2 regions of the Mesorhizobium sp. M1227 genome follow, and region 2 is predicted to be linked to the other one. Evidence: riboswitches for the same ligand, from Rfam matches in the RefSeq annotation. Region 2 holds a riboswitch; the other holds the start of a gene.
What was found. A riboswitch is a leader RNA that binds a small molecule or an ion and turns the genes downstream of it on or off. The one in region 2 is predicted to bind cobalamin.
Positions count from the first base shown of each region.

Region 1: linked by a shared signal. The riboswitch ahead of metE (5-methyltetrahydropteroyltriglutamate--homocysteine S-methyltransferase) and the one ahead of NKH28_RS06490 (DUF1636 family protein) in region 2 are both predicted to bind cobalamin.

Region 1 is NZ_JAMYLZ010000030.1:5,334-12,579, reverse strand. Features, by position in the region: gene pdxR (MocR-like pyridoxine biosynthesis transcription factor PdxR) at 1-539, opposite strand, end outside; gene NKH28_RS26075 (trans-sulfuration enzyme family protein) at 613-1,845, shown strand; gene NKH28_RS26070 (dihydrodipicolinate synthase family protein) at 1,898-2,800, shown strand; gene NKH28_RS26065 (FMN-binding negative transcriptional regulator) at 2,835-3,053, shown strand; gene metE (5-methyltetrahydropteroyltriglutamate--homocysteine S-methyltransferase) at 3,152-5,497, opposite strand; cobalamin riboswitch at 5,592-5,792, opposite strand; gene NKH28_RS26055 (hypothetical protein) at 6,186-6,572, shown strand; gene NKH28_RS26050 (helix-turn-helix transcriptional regulator) at 6,877-7,246, opposite strand, start outside.
Region 2 is NZ_JAMYLZ010000003.1:195,520-202,765, forward strand. Features, by position in the region: gene NKH28_RS06480 (cobaltochelatase subunit CobN) at 1-3,342, opposite strand, end outside; gene cobW (cobalamin biosynthesis protein CobW) at 3,361-4,401, opposite strand; gene NKH28_RS06490 (DUF1636 family protein) at 4,398-4,832, opposite strand; cobalamin riboswitch at 4,871-5,074, opposite strand; gene NKH28_RS06495 (winged helix-turn-helix domain-containing protein) at 5,104-6,303, opposite strand; gene NKH28_RS06500 (NADH-quinone oxidoreductase subunit A) at 6,639-7,004, shown strand; gene NKH28_RS06505 (NuoB/complex I 20 kDa subunit family protein) at 6,995-7,246, shown strand, end outside.

The DNA.
Region 1 (7,246 bases), on a different contig from region 2:
CAGAGATAGCCCTGGAGCGCCTGGCGCAGCCGGCGCGAGCCGCGGGGGTCGTCATAGGCAAGACGCAACGGGCGCTGCCCCATCGCCTCGTTCATCGCACGTTTCCAGACCAATGCGGGGAAGTCTGACGGCGCCAGGTCGCCATAGCGGAAATCGACCTTCAGTCCAGTCGGCAGATAATCCGGCCAGGGCGGCGTAACGCGCAGTCGTTCGCCATAGGCGGACAGATGAACCGGGCCGACTCGTTTCGCGACAGTGCGGCTCGTCTCAGGACCGATCAGCGAGGATGCAACGCGAGGTCGTGCGCCTTGACGGACTTCGATGAAACCTTCCGCAGCCAGTTGCTCATAGGCGACCGTCACCGTCGTTCGCGAAACCCCAAGGTCATTTGCGAGGCCTCGGGAGGACGGCAGCTGACTGCCGGTTTCGTAGACACTTCCGAGGATCTGCTCGCGAAGAGCCTCGTAGATCTGGCGTGCACCCATCGCGTGCGTGCGACCTGCAGAACCGGCACTTGAAGACTGGACCATTTCATTCATCGCCAACTGGATATTTCACATTGGCCAGTTTGCCGTCAATCTTTCGGAAACCCAAGAAAGATCTAGAGGCCGAATGACCCGTTCCTATCAATCCGAAACCGATGCTCTCACGCGGTCGCTCAACGACACCGGTCCCGGATTCGCCACTCGGGCGATCCATCATGGCTACGATCCGGCCGGCTTTTCCAATGCCGTTCAGCCGCCAGTCTTCTTGACCTCGACCTATGGATTCGAAAGCGTGGCAGCGAACGAGGCCGCCGCCGCGCTTGGCGGAAGGCTCTATGCGCGCGAATACAATCCGACGACGGAGATCCTCGAGCAACGGCTCGCCAATCTGGAAGGAGCCGAGGCAGGTTTGGTCGTTGCCTCGGGGATGGCGGCTTTCGGCACACTGATCCTGTCGCTCCTGTCCCAAGGCGATGAACTCATCGTCCACAAGACACTTTATGCGAACACGCTTGCCATGGTCGAACAGGCGGTCCCCCGCTTCGGCATCAAGGTCGTCGCGGTCGACCTGTCCGATCCTCACAATCTCGATGCCGCGATCACCGAGCGGACCCGGCTTGTTTTCTTCGAGACGCCGGTGAATCCGCTGAGCCGCATCCTCGACATCGCTGCCATTGCCGAGCGCGCCCACGCGCGCGGTGTAAAGGTTGCAGTCGACAGCACCTTCGCCTCGCCCGCGCTCCAGCGGCCGCTCGAACATGGGGCCGACCTCGTGCTCCACTCGCTGACCAAATACATCAATGGGCATGGCGACGCCCTTGGCGGGGCGATTCTCGGCGACGCGCAAACGCTCCGCACGCTGCACGAGACGGGCCTGCGCTACATCACCGGCGCAGCGCTCTCGCCCATGTCAGCCTTCCTGATCCTCCGCGGTCTGAAGACGCTCACGCTACGCATGGAACGCCACAGCGCCACAGCCCTTACGGTGGCTCAGGCACTCGAGGCGCACCCGGCGGTGGCATGGGTGAGTTATCCCTTCCTCGACTCGCACCCTGATCAGGTGACGGCGCGAAAGCAGATGTCCCAAGGGTCGGGCATGTTGGCCTTTGGCCTCCACGCTGGGTTCGAGGGCGCGCGGCGGATGATGGACCGGCTCAACCTGATCACCCGGGCTGTCAGCCTCGGCGATGCCGACAGCCTCATCTATCATCCGGCAAGCCTGACCCGTGCTCGTCAGCCGATCCGCAAGGATGCGCATCTGGCCGATGGAGTCGGCGAGGACCTCATGCGTCTCTCGGTGGGTCTTGAAGACGCCGATGACCTAATCGCCGACCTGCGGCGGGCTCTGGACGCCTTGTGATGACCTGTCGTCCGGCCAGTCCTGCGCTCACGCACAAACCTGGAGCCTTGCCATGGCATTCCTGAGCGGTCTTTCCGCGTTTCCCATCACGCCCGCCGATCGTGACGGCCGCGTCGATACCGTTGCTCTGCGCAGGCTGATTACTCGGCTTGGCGCCGCTCAGGTCGACTCCATCGGTCTTCTCGGCAGCACCGGCACCTACATGTATCTGTCGCGCGAGGAACGGCGACGGACGCTCGCCGAGACCTTGGACGAAATCGCCGGGCGAATGCCGCTCCTGGTGGGTGTGGGCGCGCTGCGCACCGATGAAGCAGTGAGGTTCGCGCAGGACGCCAAGGCCCTTGGAGCTGCCGCGGGGCTGCTTGCGGCCGCCTCCTATACCCCGCTCACCGAGGACGAGGTGTTCGAACATTTCTCCACGGTGGCGCGCGAAAGTGGCCTTCCGATGGTCATCTACGACAATCCAGGAACGACGCATTTCCGTTTCACCCCAGCACTCGTCAGCCGCCTGGCAAAGGTGCGGGGGATCGTCGCTATCAAGAATCCGACAGACAAGGGCGATGCGATCAAGAGCCATCTGGCCGACCAGAGGCGCACTGTGCCGGAAGGGTTCTCGATCGGCTACAGCGGCGACTGGAACGCCGCAGAGGCCATGATCGCCGGCGCCGACACATGGTACAGCGTCCTCGCCGGCATCCTGCCCGAGGTCTGCGTGAAGATCGTCACGGCGGCGCAACAGGGCGATGCGGCCGAAGCGCGACGGATCGATGCCACGCTTGCGCCGCTCTGGAGCCTCTTCAAGGAGTTCTCGAGCCTTCGCGTCGTCTATGCACTTGCCGAATTGCTCGACATTTGCCGTGCCGACCCCCCGCGTCCCATCCTGCCTCTGCCCTCAGCAGCGAAGCGCCAGATAGCCGCCGCGTTGGAACGCTTGCCATCGGATGCCAGCCGGTGAACAGCGAACCCGGCGGCCAGTGAAGGAACCTGTCATGTATGTACCCGCGCATTTCGATGAACCGAGCCGAGAAGTCCTTTACGAACTGATCGAGAACAGCGCACTTGGCATGCTGATAACCCATGGCCGGAGCGGTCTCGACGCCAATCACATCCCCTTCGAACTTGACACGTCACAGGGAGAAAACGGTACCCTTTATTCCTGCGCGATTAGTACACGTGCCGAAGGAAAGTGCACTTTCTCGCTCGAGTGACTTATTTCAAAGGATGTGATCGCGTTTTGGCACATTCACGGCCCACATGCGGCAGCCGGTAACTCACCACATGGTGAGCAACCAGGAAACCTTCCGGCCTACACTTTCTCCCGGAGCGCGCGTGCTGCAGCAACCATGTTCATGAGGGCAGGGCGGACCTCCTCCCACTTGCGGGTTTTGAGGCCACAGTCCGGGTTTACCCACAGTTGGGCATCGGACAGTCGCTCGCGGGCAAGCATGACGAGATCCGAAATCTCGCCGACTTCCGGGACCCGTGGTGAGTGAATGTCGTAGACTCCGGGCCCGATTTCATTCGGATATTTGGAGCTCGTGAAGGCGTCCAGCAGTTCCATTTTCGAGCGCGACGTCTCAATCGAAATGACATCCGCATCCATTTCAGCGATCGCGTCGATGATCTCGTTGAACTCCGAATAGCACATGTGGGTATGGATTTGAGTCGCGTCCTTTACACCCGTTGAAGCGATCCGGAAGCATTCGACAGCCCAGTCGAGATAGTCGTTCCAATCAGACTGGCGCAGTGGCAATCCTTCGCGAAACGCGGCCTCATCGATCTGGATCATCCTTGCGCCGGACCATTCGAGATCCGTCACTTCGTCGCGGATGGCGAGCGCGATCTGGCGGCATGCTTCGGAGCGGGGTACGTCCTCGCGAACAAATGACCAGTTGAGAATGGTCACTGGGCCTGTGAGCATTCCCTTCACAGGGTTTTCCGTAAGCGACTGGGCGAACTGCCACCAGCGCAGCGTCATCGGATTGGGCCTCGATACGTCGCCGAAGATGATGGGGGGGCGCACGTAACGCGACCCATAGCTCTGCACCCAGGCATGCTGGGTGAAGGCGAAGCCGGACAGCTGCTCGCCGAAATGCTGTACCATGTCGTTTCGTTCGAACTCACCGTGCACCAGCACGTCCAGCCCGATCTCTTCCTGCCAGCAAATTGCAGCCTCGATCTCCTTCTTCAGGAAGGTCTCGTAGTCGACATAGCTCAGCTGGCCCTTCGCATGAGCGGCCCGCGCCCTGCGTACCTGCGGCGTCTGCGGGAAGGACCCGATAGTCGTCGTGGGGAACGGCGGCAGCCCGAGCGTGCCGGCCTGGACTCTGGAGCGCTCGGCAAAAGCGCTCTCTCGTCGCTTCATGCTGTCGTCAATGCTGGCGATCCGCCCCTCAACAAGCGGGTCATGGATCTTCGTGGATGTCAGGCGAGTGGCGGCAGCCTCGGCAGACGCTTTCAACGCGCCTGCCACCGCATCCCTGCCTTGGGACAGGGCCCGGGCAAGCATCACCAACTCGTCGGTCTTCTGGGCCGCGAAGGCGAGCCACGACCTGATGTCCGCGTCGAGCTCCGTCTCCATGCGGAGGTCGATCGGCACATGCAGCATCGAGCAAGAAGGCGCGATCTCGACGCGGTCCAAGGGCCAGCCGGCGACGATCGGTTTGATGCGGTCGAGAATGGCGGGCGCGTTCGCACGCCAGACGTTGCGGCCATCGATCAAGCCAAGCGAGAGCACCAGATCCTTCGGTGCGAGCCGACCCACCGTTTCCAGCTGCTCGGGAGCGCGCACGAGATCAATATGCAGCCCGGCCAGGGGCAGAGAAACCGCGGTTTCGAGATTGTCTCCCAGCGGCCCGAAATAGGTAGCCAGCATGATTTTCAACTCGGGCACGGCTTTTGACAGCTGGCCATAGGCGAATTCGAACGCAGCTCGTTCGTTCGGGTTCAGATCGAGGACAAGCGCTGGCTCATCGATCTGCACCCAATCGGCGCCCGACAGCTTCAAGCTCCGCAGGAGTTGCTCGTAGACGGGCAGAAGCCGTGGTAGGAGCGCGATGGGATCGAAGCCTTCGGCAGGCGATTTAGCCAGCTTGAGGAAGGTGACCGGTCCAAGGATGACTGGGCGTGTGTGAATGCCGAGGGCTTTAGCCTCGAGGAAGTAATCAACCGGCTTCGTCGACGAAAGAGCGAACGTCTGATCATCGTCTAGTTCCGGCACAATGTAGTGATAGTTGGTGTCAAACCACTTGGTCATTTCCATCGCGGTTACGCCAGGCCGATGAGCCGCATGCTGGTGACCACCGTGCCCACAATCCTCCGTCTGACCTTGGTTGCCGCGCGCCATAGCGAAGTAGATGTCGAGTGGGACCTCGCCGCCATTCCAGACGTAACGGGACGGAAGGGCGCCGACCATGGCTGCGGTGTCGAGCACATGGTCGTAAAGCGAGAAGTCGTTCGACGGGATTTTCGACACGCCGCGATCGCGTTGCTCCTCCCAGCTAGCGGCACGGAGCGCCTTCGCCGTCGTGAGAAGGTCGGCAGCGGACGATTTTCCGGACCAGTAGCTTTCAAGCGCGAATTTCAGTTCTCGCCGACGACCGAAGCGGGGCACGCCGAGCGTTGCTACAGGAATTTGCTGAGAGACAGTCATGCATACCCCGATGGTTGGGGCGTCGGTGACAAGGAAGGCGCTAGCAGGCCGGCACGAACGCCAGGCTGCAGCGGCCATCGAGACACCCCGCCCGTGGACGTAATTCGCCGTGGCAGGTCTCCTGGCTCGCGGGGTCATAGCCTCTACCCGTCTTCCCAAGGCTATTCGCCTCAGTGACATGAGTGGGGTTGGCTCGCCGCTAACAGTTGCGGGGGCAGCGCCGGCATCGCACCGGCTTCCCTCTTAGCTCCGCTGCGGCAGCGCCGTACGGAGAACCACGACACAGGAGACAATTACCGCAGTTCGCTTCTTTGTCAACGTCGCATAAAGAAATGTTTATGTCGTTATGTTAAATTTCGGTTGCCATGTTGCCAAAGGTCGCCTTGAAAGCGAAACTATGGAAGCCTTGAGCGGCCGGTAAATCAAAGCAATAACGCACAGCGGTCCAGGAGGATAGGAGTTCGTCGGCTGCCGGCGGCAAACTACCGGCAAGCGCCGTGGTGCTGCTTCCCGCATCATGCGAACGCCACCTCGGCGTCGAACTTCGGCTCCGAGCTTCCGACCGCTATTCGGCTCAATGGCGAGGCTGTTGCCCATGTGGAAGCTGTTGGCCGTGATGCCCTCGGTGATATGACACAACGATTTCGGGGGGAGCACACCGAGGCCAGGCGCAGCGGCGTGTTGCGAAGTGATCGAGGCCAATGTCTCGAACTGCTTGTTCGCAGCCCACCGGCTCAAGGTAACCCGGCTCAAACCACCGGGCCAGCTCAAGTCCTGTCCAAATGAGGCCGAGCGGCAAATCGTCGTGCACGCGCACGGTTTGGCGTTCGATCTTGTGATGCGTCTTGGGCGGACAATCGCCACGGTGCAGCGCGCAGAAGCGGTCCCCAATTGGGAAGCCGAGGGCGGTGAGGGCAAGCCAGCGCCACAGGCGGAAGGGGACTTGGACCTGTTTGCCCTGCTGGACCACAAGTTCGCGACACAGGGCCTCAAGGAGAAGACCAAGAGTGTTTATGCGCGGGACCTCGCCAAATTCATCAAAAGCAGCGGGCAGTCAAAGTTCGGCGCCGATTGACATGGAGATAGCCATCGCGGCGGACCGCAAGCCGGAATACAACCGGGTGCAGGCGGCCAAGCTCGTCCACAAGATGGCGTCGGGCACACACCGGCGATGGGAGAGCGGACCGTGGAGTGCAGGAACTTCACGCCTATCCACGCTCCCGTGGACGTGTCCTGCGGCACATCGGCAGCGATATTGAGGAGGCAGTTGAGCTTCTGGTCGAGCACTCTTACCTGCCACTACCCACGCTTAACGTCATCTCGTACTGAAAACGCACCACGCAAGGTCGAGATGTAACATGCGCCCTTCGTGGATGGTTCTAAGCTTCCTCGGGCGCGGTCAATCTGTGATAACGGTCGCTTGGAACCTGCATCACCGCGACGCGATCAAGGTTGGCGTATCGCGCTCGGTAGTAACCTTCTTCCTCCACTTCGGCGAAACTACACTGGGGAACGTCAAAGGTCGCAGCTTCCAATCCGAAGAAAGTCGTAGCGGTTTCTTCATCCAAGAAGTTCCACTCATCTTCTCCGTCGTCATATGTGACGCGAACATAGGAGGCCATGCGCACGGCTTCCTGATCACCCATCTCTGCGATGATGGCATCGCATTCTTTCTTCAGCTTTCCTGAAACCTCACCCTTATCCCAGTCATCCAAAGCCCGATAGATTTCTGGATGATAATACTCTGGC
Region 2 (7,246 bases):
CGGGTTGACCGCGCGGGCGCGAACTACCCGGGATACGGCCTCACTGATCGAGCGCGGCTTGGGCTTTTGCGGGTCCGTGGTGTCGAGCACGATCACGTCGGCGTTCTTGCCGAGCGCGGCAAGCGCTGCCGAAAAGCCGCCGATGAAGGCGACGTCGGCCGAGCCTTCGAGGATGTCGCGGCCGGGGTCGTCGCCGGTATGAACCAGAAGGTCGGCCTCGGCGAGGCGATCCTCGAACGCGCCGGGCGCCGAAATGCCTTTGCCCTCGGAGCCGCCATAGGCGTGCGAGGTGGCGGCGAGATAGGTGCGGCCGATCTCTTCGCGCGCGGCCCAGTCGCCGCTCGACAACAAGTCCTCGACGCCCGCGCCGTAAGTGCCCGGCGAGGTGCCGAAAATGCGCGGGCTGATCTTGCCGTCGATGCGGGTCCTGGCGGCGAGCGGGTTTTCCGAATCATCCTCGTCGCGGGTCGCCACCGCGTTGGCCGCGGCGTCGATCAGCGCGATCTGGGTCGGGAACATGTCGCGGAACAGGCCCGATATGCGCCAGGTGACATCGATGCGCGGACGGCCGAGTGTTGCCGGCGGCAGCACATCTATGCCGGTGATGCGGCCGGTGGCGGAATCCCATTGCGGCCGGCAGCCCATCAGCGCCAGGCCTTGCGCGATCTCCTCACCGCCGGTGCGCAGCGAGGCCGAGCCCCAGAGGTCGATGACCAGCGAGCGCGGCCAGTCGCCATGCGATTGCATGTAGCTGCGGACGACTTCCTCCGCTGCCACCTTGCCCAGATCATAGGCGGTCGGCGTCGGCATGGTGCGCGGGTCGGCGGTAAACAAATTGCGGCCGGTGGGCAGCACATCGCTCCGGCCACGCGCCGGCGCACCGGCCGGACCGGCAGCGACGTGGCGGCCGTCGAGGGCGGCAAGCAGCGCGGTTTTTTCAGCTGCCGCGCTTTGCCGCCGCAACGGATCAGCCTCGCCTTCCGGCGAGCGGCCGTAAATGTGCAGGCCGTCCTTGATGGCGAAATCCTTGAGATCGCAGAGCCAGGCGTCGATGCGGCGCAGCGCTTCGTCGGGGACGTCGGTTTGGGCAACCCCGGCTTCCGAGGCGAGGCCGGTCTTTTCCGCCGTCTCGACGATCAGCTTCGCCAGGCGGTCGCGGCGGCGGCGGTCGAGCCCGTCGGCCTGGGCATATTCGTCAACCAGTCGTTCAAGCCGGTGCGGGTTTTCGTCCAGCCCGGCGCCGGTCAGCGGCGGCGGCAGATGGCCGAGCGTGACGGCGGCAATGCGCCGCTTGGCCTGCGCTGCCTCTCCCGGGTTGGACACGATGAAGGGATAGATGACGGGCAGGGGACCGGTGACTATCTCGGGAAAGCAGTTTTCGCTGAGCGCCACGGTCTTGCCGGGCAGCCACTCCAGCGTGCCATGGGCGCCGACATGGACAATTGCATGGATGCCGAGCGACTTGCGCAGCCAGAGCCCAAAGGCGACCAGCGCATGGCGCGGCGGCAGCGTCGGGTCGTGATAGTCGGCGCGGCGGTCGGCTGAGCGCCCGCGGTCAGGGGCGAGTGCCACGGTGACGTTGCCGAAGGTGGCTGCGCGGAAGGGGAATTGTTTTTCGCTGACCAGCAGCGAAGGTTGGCGTTCTGTCGCGCCCCCCTCTGTCCTGCCGGACATCTCCCCCTCAAGGGGGGAGATTGCGCTGTTGTCTCTACTTTCGCCAATTACCGAGGGCCTTAAGGGAGAGCCGGTGGCGGAACTGCTAATCTCCCCCCTTGAGGGGGAGATGTCCGGCAGGACAGAGGGGGGTGCCTCGCACAAACCTGTCTCATCTTCTGGATTTCCCCATGCGGCTTCCACCGCAGCGATGGCCGACGGCGGCAATTCCGTCGAGAAGGTCAAATACTCCTTCAACGCCAACCCATGGCCGCCCTTTTCCAGCGTCTCCAGCAACTCGCGCGGCGTTTGTGGAATGCTTTCAACGGCGTAGCCCTGTTCGCTGAGGTCGCGCAGCATTGCCAGCACGCTGGACGGCACGTCGAGACCAACCGCGTAGCCGGTGCGACCGGGGGCGCTCGGATAGTCGGGGATCAGGATGGCGAGCTTGCGCTCCGCACGCGGCGTCCGCTGCAGGCGCACGAAGGCCTCGACACGGTTCGCCACTTGCGCCACGCGGTCGGGCTCAGGCCGGTTGGCGAAGGCGCGGAAGCCCAGCGCCGGGTCGGTTTCGCTTTCGCCCTTGAATGAAATGGCGCCGGCCAGGATGCGGCCGTCGAGCTCGGGCAGGACGACATGCATGGCAAGGTCGGCGGGCGTCAGGCCGCGCTGATTGGTTTGCCAGATGTCGCGGCGGGTGGTTGCGACGATGACCTGGAACACCGGCACGCCGGCGCGGTCGAACAGGGTTTCAACGCCGGGCTCGGCACCCGAGGCGAAAGCTGTGGCGGTGATGATGGCGGCAGGCTTCAGGGTTGCGAGCGCGGTTGCGACAAAGGCGAGCGACGCCGGGTCCTTGAGGCTGGAGACGAACATAGGCACGGGAGCCATGCCGCGGTGGCGCAGGGCTTCGAAAAGCGCGTCGATGGGCGCGACATCGGCCGCGAGCAGCATCGAACGGTAGAAGAGAATTGGCACGACGTCCCCCTCCCCCTCGAGGGGACCCGCGGGGCCGGGTGGGGTCGTCACGGCAGTGCTCGACGTTTTGTGCAGGCGCGCTTCGGAGAGGACCCCACCCCCGGCCTGCGGCCGGACCCTCCCCTCGAGGGAGAGGGGGACACCGCGTTCTACAACCCCCAGTCCCGGCTCGTAAAATCCCGCCTTTGGCACGCTAACAGGTTCGGCTACCGCCGCACCCGATCCAGCGAGACTTGCCAGCCTCTGCACCAGCGCCGTCATATTTGCCGGCCCGCCCTCGCGGAAGTAGCCAAGCAGGGCGTCCAACTCCTCGCGCGGCAGCGTCGAGCCTTCGATCAGTCGCAAATCCTCGTCGTGGCTCTCGCCCGGTAGGAGCGCCAGCTTGATACCGCGATTTCGCGCGATAGCGGCGAGCTGGTCGCAGCCATAGCGCCACCAGTCATAGCCGCCGAGGATGCGGACCAGAATGACCTTGGCGTGGCGGGCGACACTGTCGATCCACAGGTCGACGGACATCGGATGGCGCAGGTCGCGCAAGGCGGCGAGCCGCATCGACGGCAGGCGGTGCGCATCTGCCTTCCACGCCGCCGCCAGCCCGGCCAGGTCGCTGTCGGTGAAGGACAGCGCCACGACATCCGCAGGCGTTTGCCTGAGATCGACAGGCTCGGCGAGATCGTCGAGCGAGGCGGATGTGGTGGTGAGGATGTGCATCGCGGCTCGTACCTGGGGTCAGCCGGCGAGGATACGCTCGATGGCCGGGCGGTTCAGCCCTTTCAGGCCGATGACGACGAGGCGCGAGCGGCGGTCGTCTTCAGCGGTCCAGGCGCGGTCGTAATGGTGGTTGACGCGCGGACCGACGGCCTGCAGCAGGAGCCGCATCGGCTTGCCGCCGACTTCGACGAAACCCTTGACGCGCAACACGTTTTCTTCCTCCGCCGCCGTGGCGACCCGTTGTGCGAGCTCGTCCGGGTTGGACACGGACGCGATGTCGATGACGAACGAGTCAAAATCGTCATGTTCGTGGTCGAGCTCGTCGTCGTGGTGGGTCTTGCGGTTCTCGATGTCGTCCTCGACGGCGAGGCCGAGGCCGAGCAGCACCGACGGGTCGACCTTGCCTTGCGAAGTCGGTACGATCTTCACCGCCCGCGCAACGTGCTTGCCGATGACGGCATTGGCACGGGCCGAGCCGGCTGCGTCCATCAGGTCGCTCTTCGACAGGATGATCAGGTCGGCGCAGGCGAGCTGGTCCTCGAACACTTCCTCGACCGGATCGTCATGGTCGAGCGTCTCGTCCTGCGCGCGCTGGGCCTGCAGGGCGTCCATGTCGTTGGCTACGCGGCCATCAGCCAGCGCCGGTCCGTCGACCACGGCAATGACGCCGTCCACCGTCACGCGGCTTTTCACCGACGGCCACTGGAAGGCCTGGACCAGCGGCTTGGGCAAAGCGAGGCCGGATGTCTCGATCAGGATGTGGTCGACCCTCGGCGTCAGCGACAGGATCTGGTCCAGCGCTGGGACGAAATCGTCGGCGACGGTGCAGCAGATGCAACCATTGGCCAGCTCGACGATGTTTTCCTCGGGGCAGGTGTCGATGCCGCAGCCCTTCAGGATCTCGCCGTCGATGCCGATGTCGCCGAACTCGTTGACGATGATGGCCAGGCGCTTGCCTTTGGCGTTTTCGAGCAAATGGCGGATCAACGTCGTCTTGCCGGCGCCGAGAAAGCCGGTGACCACGGTGCAGGGAACGCGCGAAAGGGAGGCAGCGGTCATGTCAGGTCCTTCAAAAGGTCAAGGGGAGGGATGCGGGCAACCAGGCCGCGCTTCAGGCAATCGGGACGGCCGCGCCATGGAATGAGCCCATCCGTCGAGGTGGCGAACAGCTTTGCCCCGGTGACGAGATCGGCGCCGCTGGTCGTGATCAGATCACCGAAGACGTAGCTCCAGCAGCCGTCGCGCAGCATGGCCGCGCTGAGCCGGCGCTTGCAATTGCCGAGGCATTCGACGGTGCGGATTTTGATGTTGTCGCTGGAAGCAGCGCGGCGCGTGTCCTCTGCGAGCAGTTCGCCGGCGCGTGGATGAGCGTCCGAACCGGTCTCGTCACGGCAGGACGAGCAGACGATGACGGTAACGCCGGCCGGGGAATCACCATGGCCGGACAATAAATCCGCTGTCTCAGCCGGAAAACTGCTGTCGCGTTCCAAATCAGGCTCCTTGCCCGGAAAACCCGCCAGGCGATCGGATTCTTAGGTCCTAGACGGCAGGTCTCCTGGCTCGCGGGTCATCGCCTGGGTGCCGCCTTCCCGGGAATATCCCAGTGGTTTTCGGCCTTGGCTCGTCGCTTACAGTTGCGGGGACAGCCGCGGATTTGAAATCGAGATTTCGCACCGCATTCCCTCTTGGCCCCTGCCGTTGCGGGCAGGGGACCGTCTGGAACGGATTTAGGCTTGTGGAGGCAGTTGTGTCAACGCACGTCTATGGCGCGGCGATATCCGCGAGCGGCCGGCCCAAATCGCCGGCGGCGGTCACCTCGATGCGTTCCAGGCCGAGCCAGCCCTGCATCTGCTTCAATTCCTTGAAGAGTTCGGCAGCGGTTTGTGGCGGGGCGCCGGGCTCCGCATAGGCGGCATGGACGCGCAATACGCCGGCCGGACGGTCGGCCCTGAGGTCAACGCGCCCGACGATGCTGTCGCCGAGCAGGAATGGCAGCACATAATAGCCATACCGGCGCTTTTCGGCCGGCGTGTAGATCTCGATGCGGTAGTGGAAGTCGAACAACCGCTCGGTGCGCGATCGTTCGAAGACGACAGGATCGAACGGCGCGAGCAAGGCGCGCGCCTCGATCCTGCGCGGCAAACGGGCGTCCTTGTGGAGATAGGCTGTTTTGTTCCAGCCGTCGACGCTCACCGGCAACAGCTCGCCGGCCTCGACCAGCTCCTCGATGCGGCCCTTGATGTCGGCGGGCGAGAGGCGGAAATAGTCGCGCAGGTCGCCTGCCGTGGCGATGCCGTGGGCGCGGGCCGAGATGCGCAGCAATTCGCGGTGAGCGTCTTCGGGGGAGGGCGTTGGCAGACTCAGTATTGTTGGCGGCAGCACGCGCTCCGGCAGATCGTAGAACCGTTCGAAGCCGCGGCGATGCGCCGTGGTGATGCGGCCGGCCCAGAACAGCCATTCGAAGGCGTGCTTGGCATGGCTCCAGCCCCACCAGCCGCCCGAACCCTTCTGCCCTTCGAAAGCCGACGCCGCGATCGGGCCTCGTTCGGCGACCTCGCGATAGATGTCTTCGATATAGGCGGCGTGCTCGCGACCCCATTTGGCCAGTCCGCTGTACATTTCGTCGCCGCACTCGGCCCGCTGCATGCGCCAGCGCATCAGCGGATAGGTCTCGACCGGCAAGAAGGAGGCTTCGTGCGCCCAATATTCGAAGACCATGCGCTTGCGCGTTACGGCGGCGTCGTCGAGCAGCGCCAGCTTGTAGGGGCCAAGCCGCGAATAGAGCGGCATATAGTGGGCGCGCACCACGGCGCTGACGGAATCGATCTGCAGCAGGCCGGTACGGGCAAGCACGCGGGCCAGATGCCGGCGGTCAGGCGTGCCGGTGGGGCGCGGGTCATTGAATCCCTGTGCCGCCAGCGCAATGCGGCGGGCCATGGCAAGCGAGATTTTTTCCTTCATGAAGGCGGCATCCGGACGATTTTAGACAGAGAAAATGACCTGCGATTCCGTGCCATGCTAACAGGGTTTTGGCGGCATCCATGTCAGGAGAGAAAAGTGGAGTAAAAAGTGAAGGAAATCAAACAGGAGCGGATCGGACCAGTTTTCCCGGATATGCCGTCCAGCACCGCGATTTGAACAAGGTTTGACTTGCTTCGCCGAAAGCGCTGCGCTAACCCTCGCCGCGTTGCAGCATAGAGCCCCCTTAAAACGGTTCAGTGGTTAAACTGTCACGCTTCCGCAAGTGGGTCCGGTGCTGTAATCAGAGTGGATTGGCCGCCAACGGAAACTGCAGCATGAACGCACTTTTAGGTTCGTACCTGCCCATCGTCCTGTTCATCGGCGTGGCGCTGATCGTCGGGCTGGCGCTGCTCGCCGCACCGTTCCTGGTGGCCTACCGCAACCCCGATCCGGAAAAGCTTTCCGCCTACGAGTGCGGCTTCAACTCGTTCGACGACGCCCGCATGAAGTTCGATATCCGCTTCTACCTGGTGTCGATCCTGTTCATCATCTTCGATCTGGAGGTGGCCTTCCTGTTTCCGTGGGCGGTGTCGTTCAGCCAGATCGGCATGCTCGGTTTCTGGTCGATGATGGTGTTTTTGGCGGTGTTGACCATCGGCTTTGCCTATGAATGGAAAAAAGGAGCGCTGGAATGGGATTGAACGACAGTTCCGGTACGCTCGTCGCGCCGAAGCCCAAGGGCCTCATCGATCCCAACACCGGCAGGCCGGTCGGGTCCGACGATCCATTCTTCCTGGAGATCAACAACGAGCTCGCCGACAAGGGCTTTCTCGTCACCTCGACCGAGGCGCTGATCACCTGGGCGCGCAGCGGCTCGCTGATGTTCATGACGTTTGGCCTCGCCTGCTGCGCCGTCGAGATGATCCACACGTCGATGCCGCGC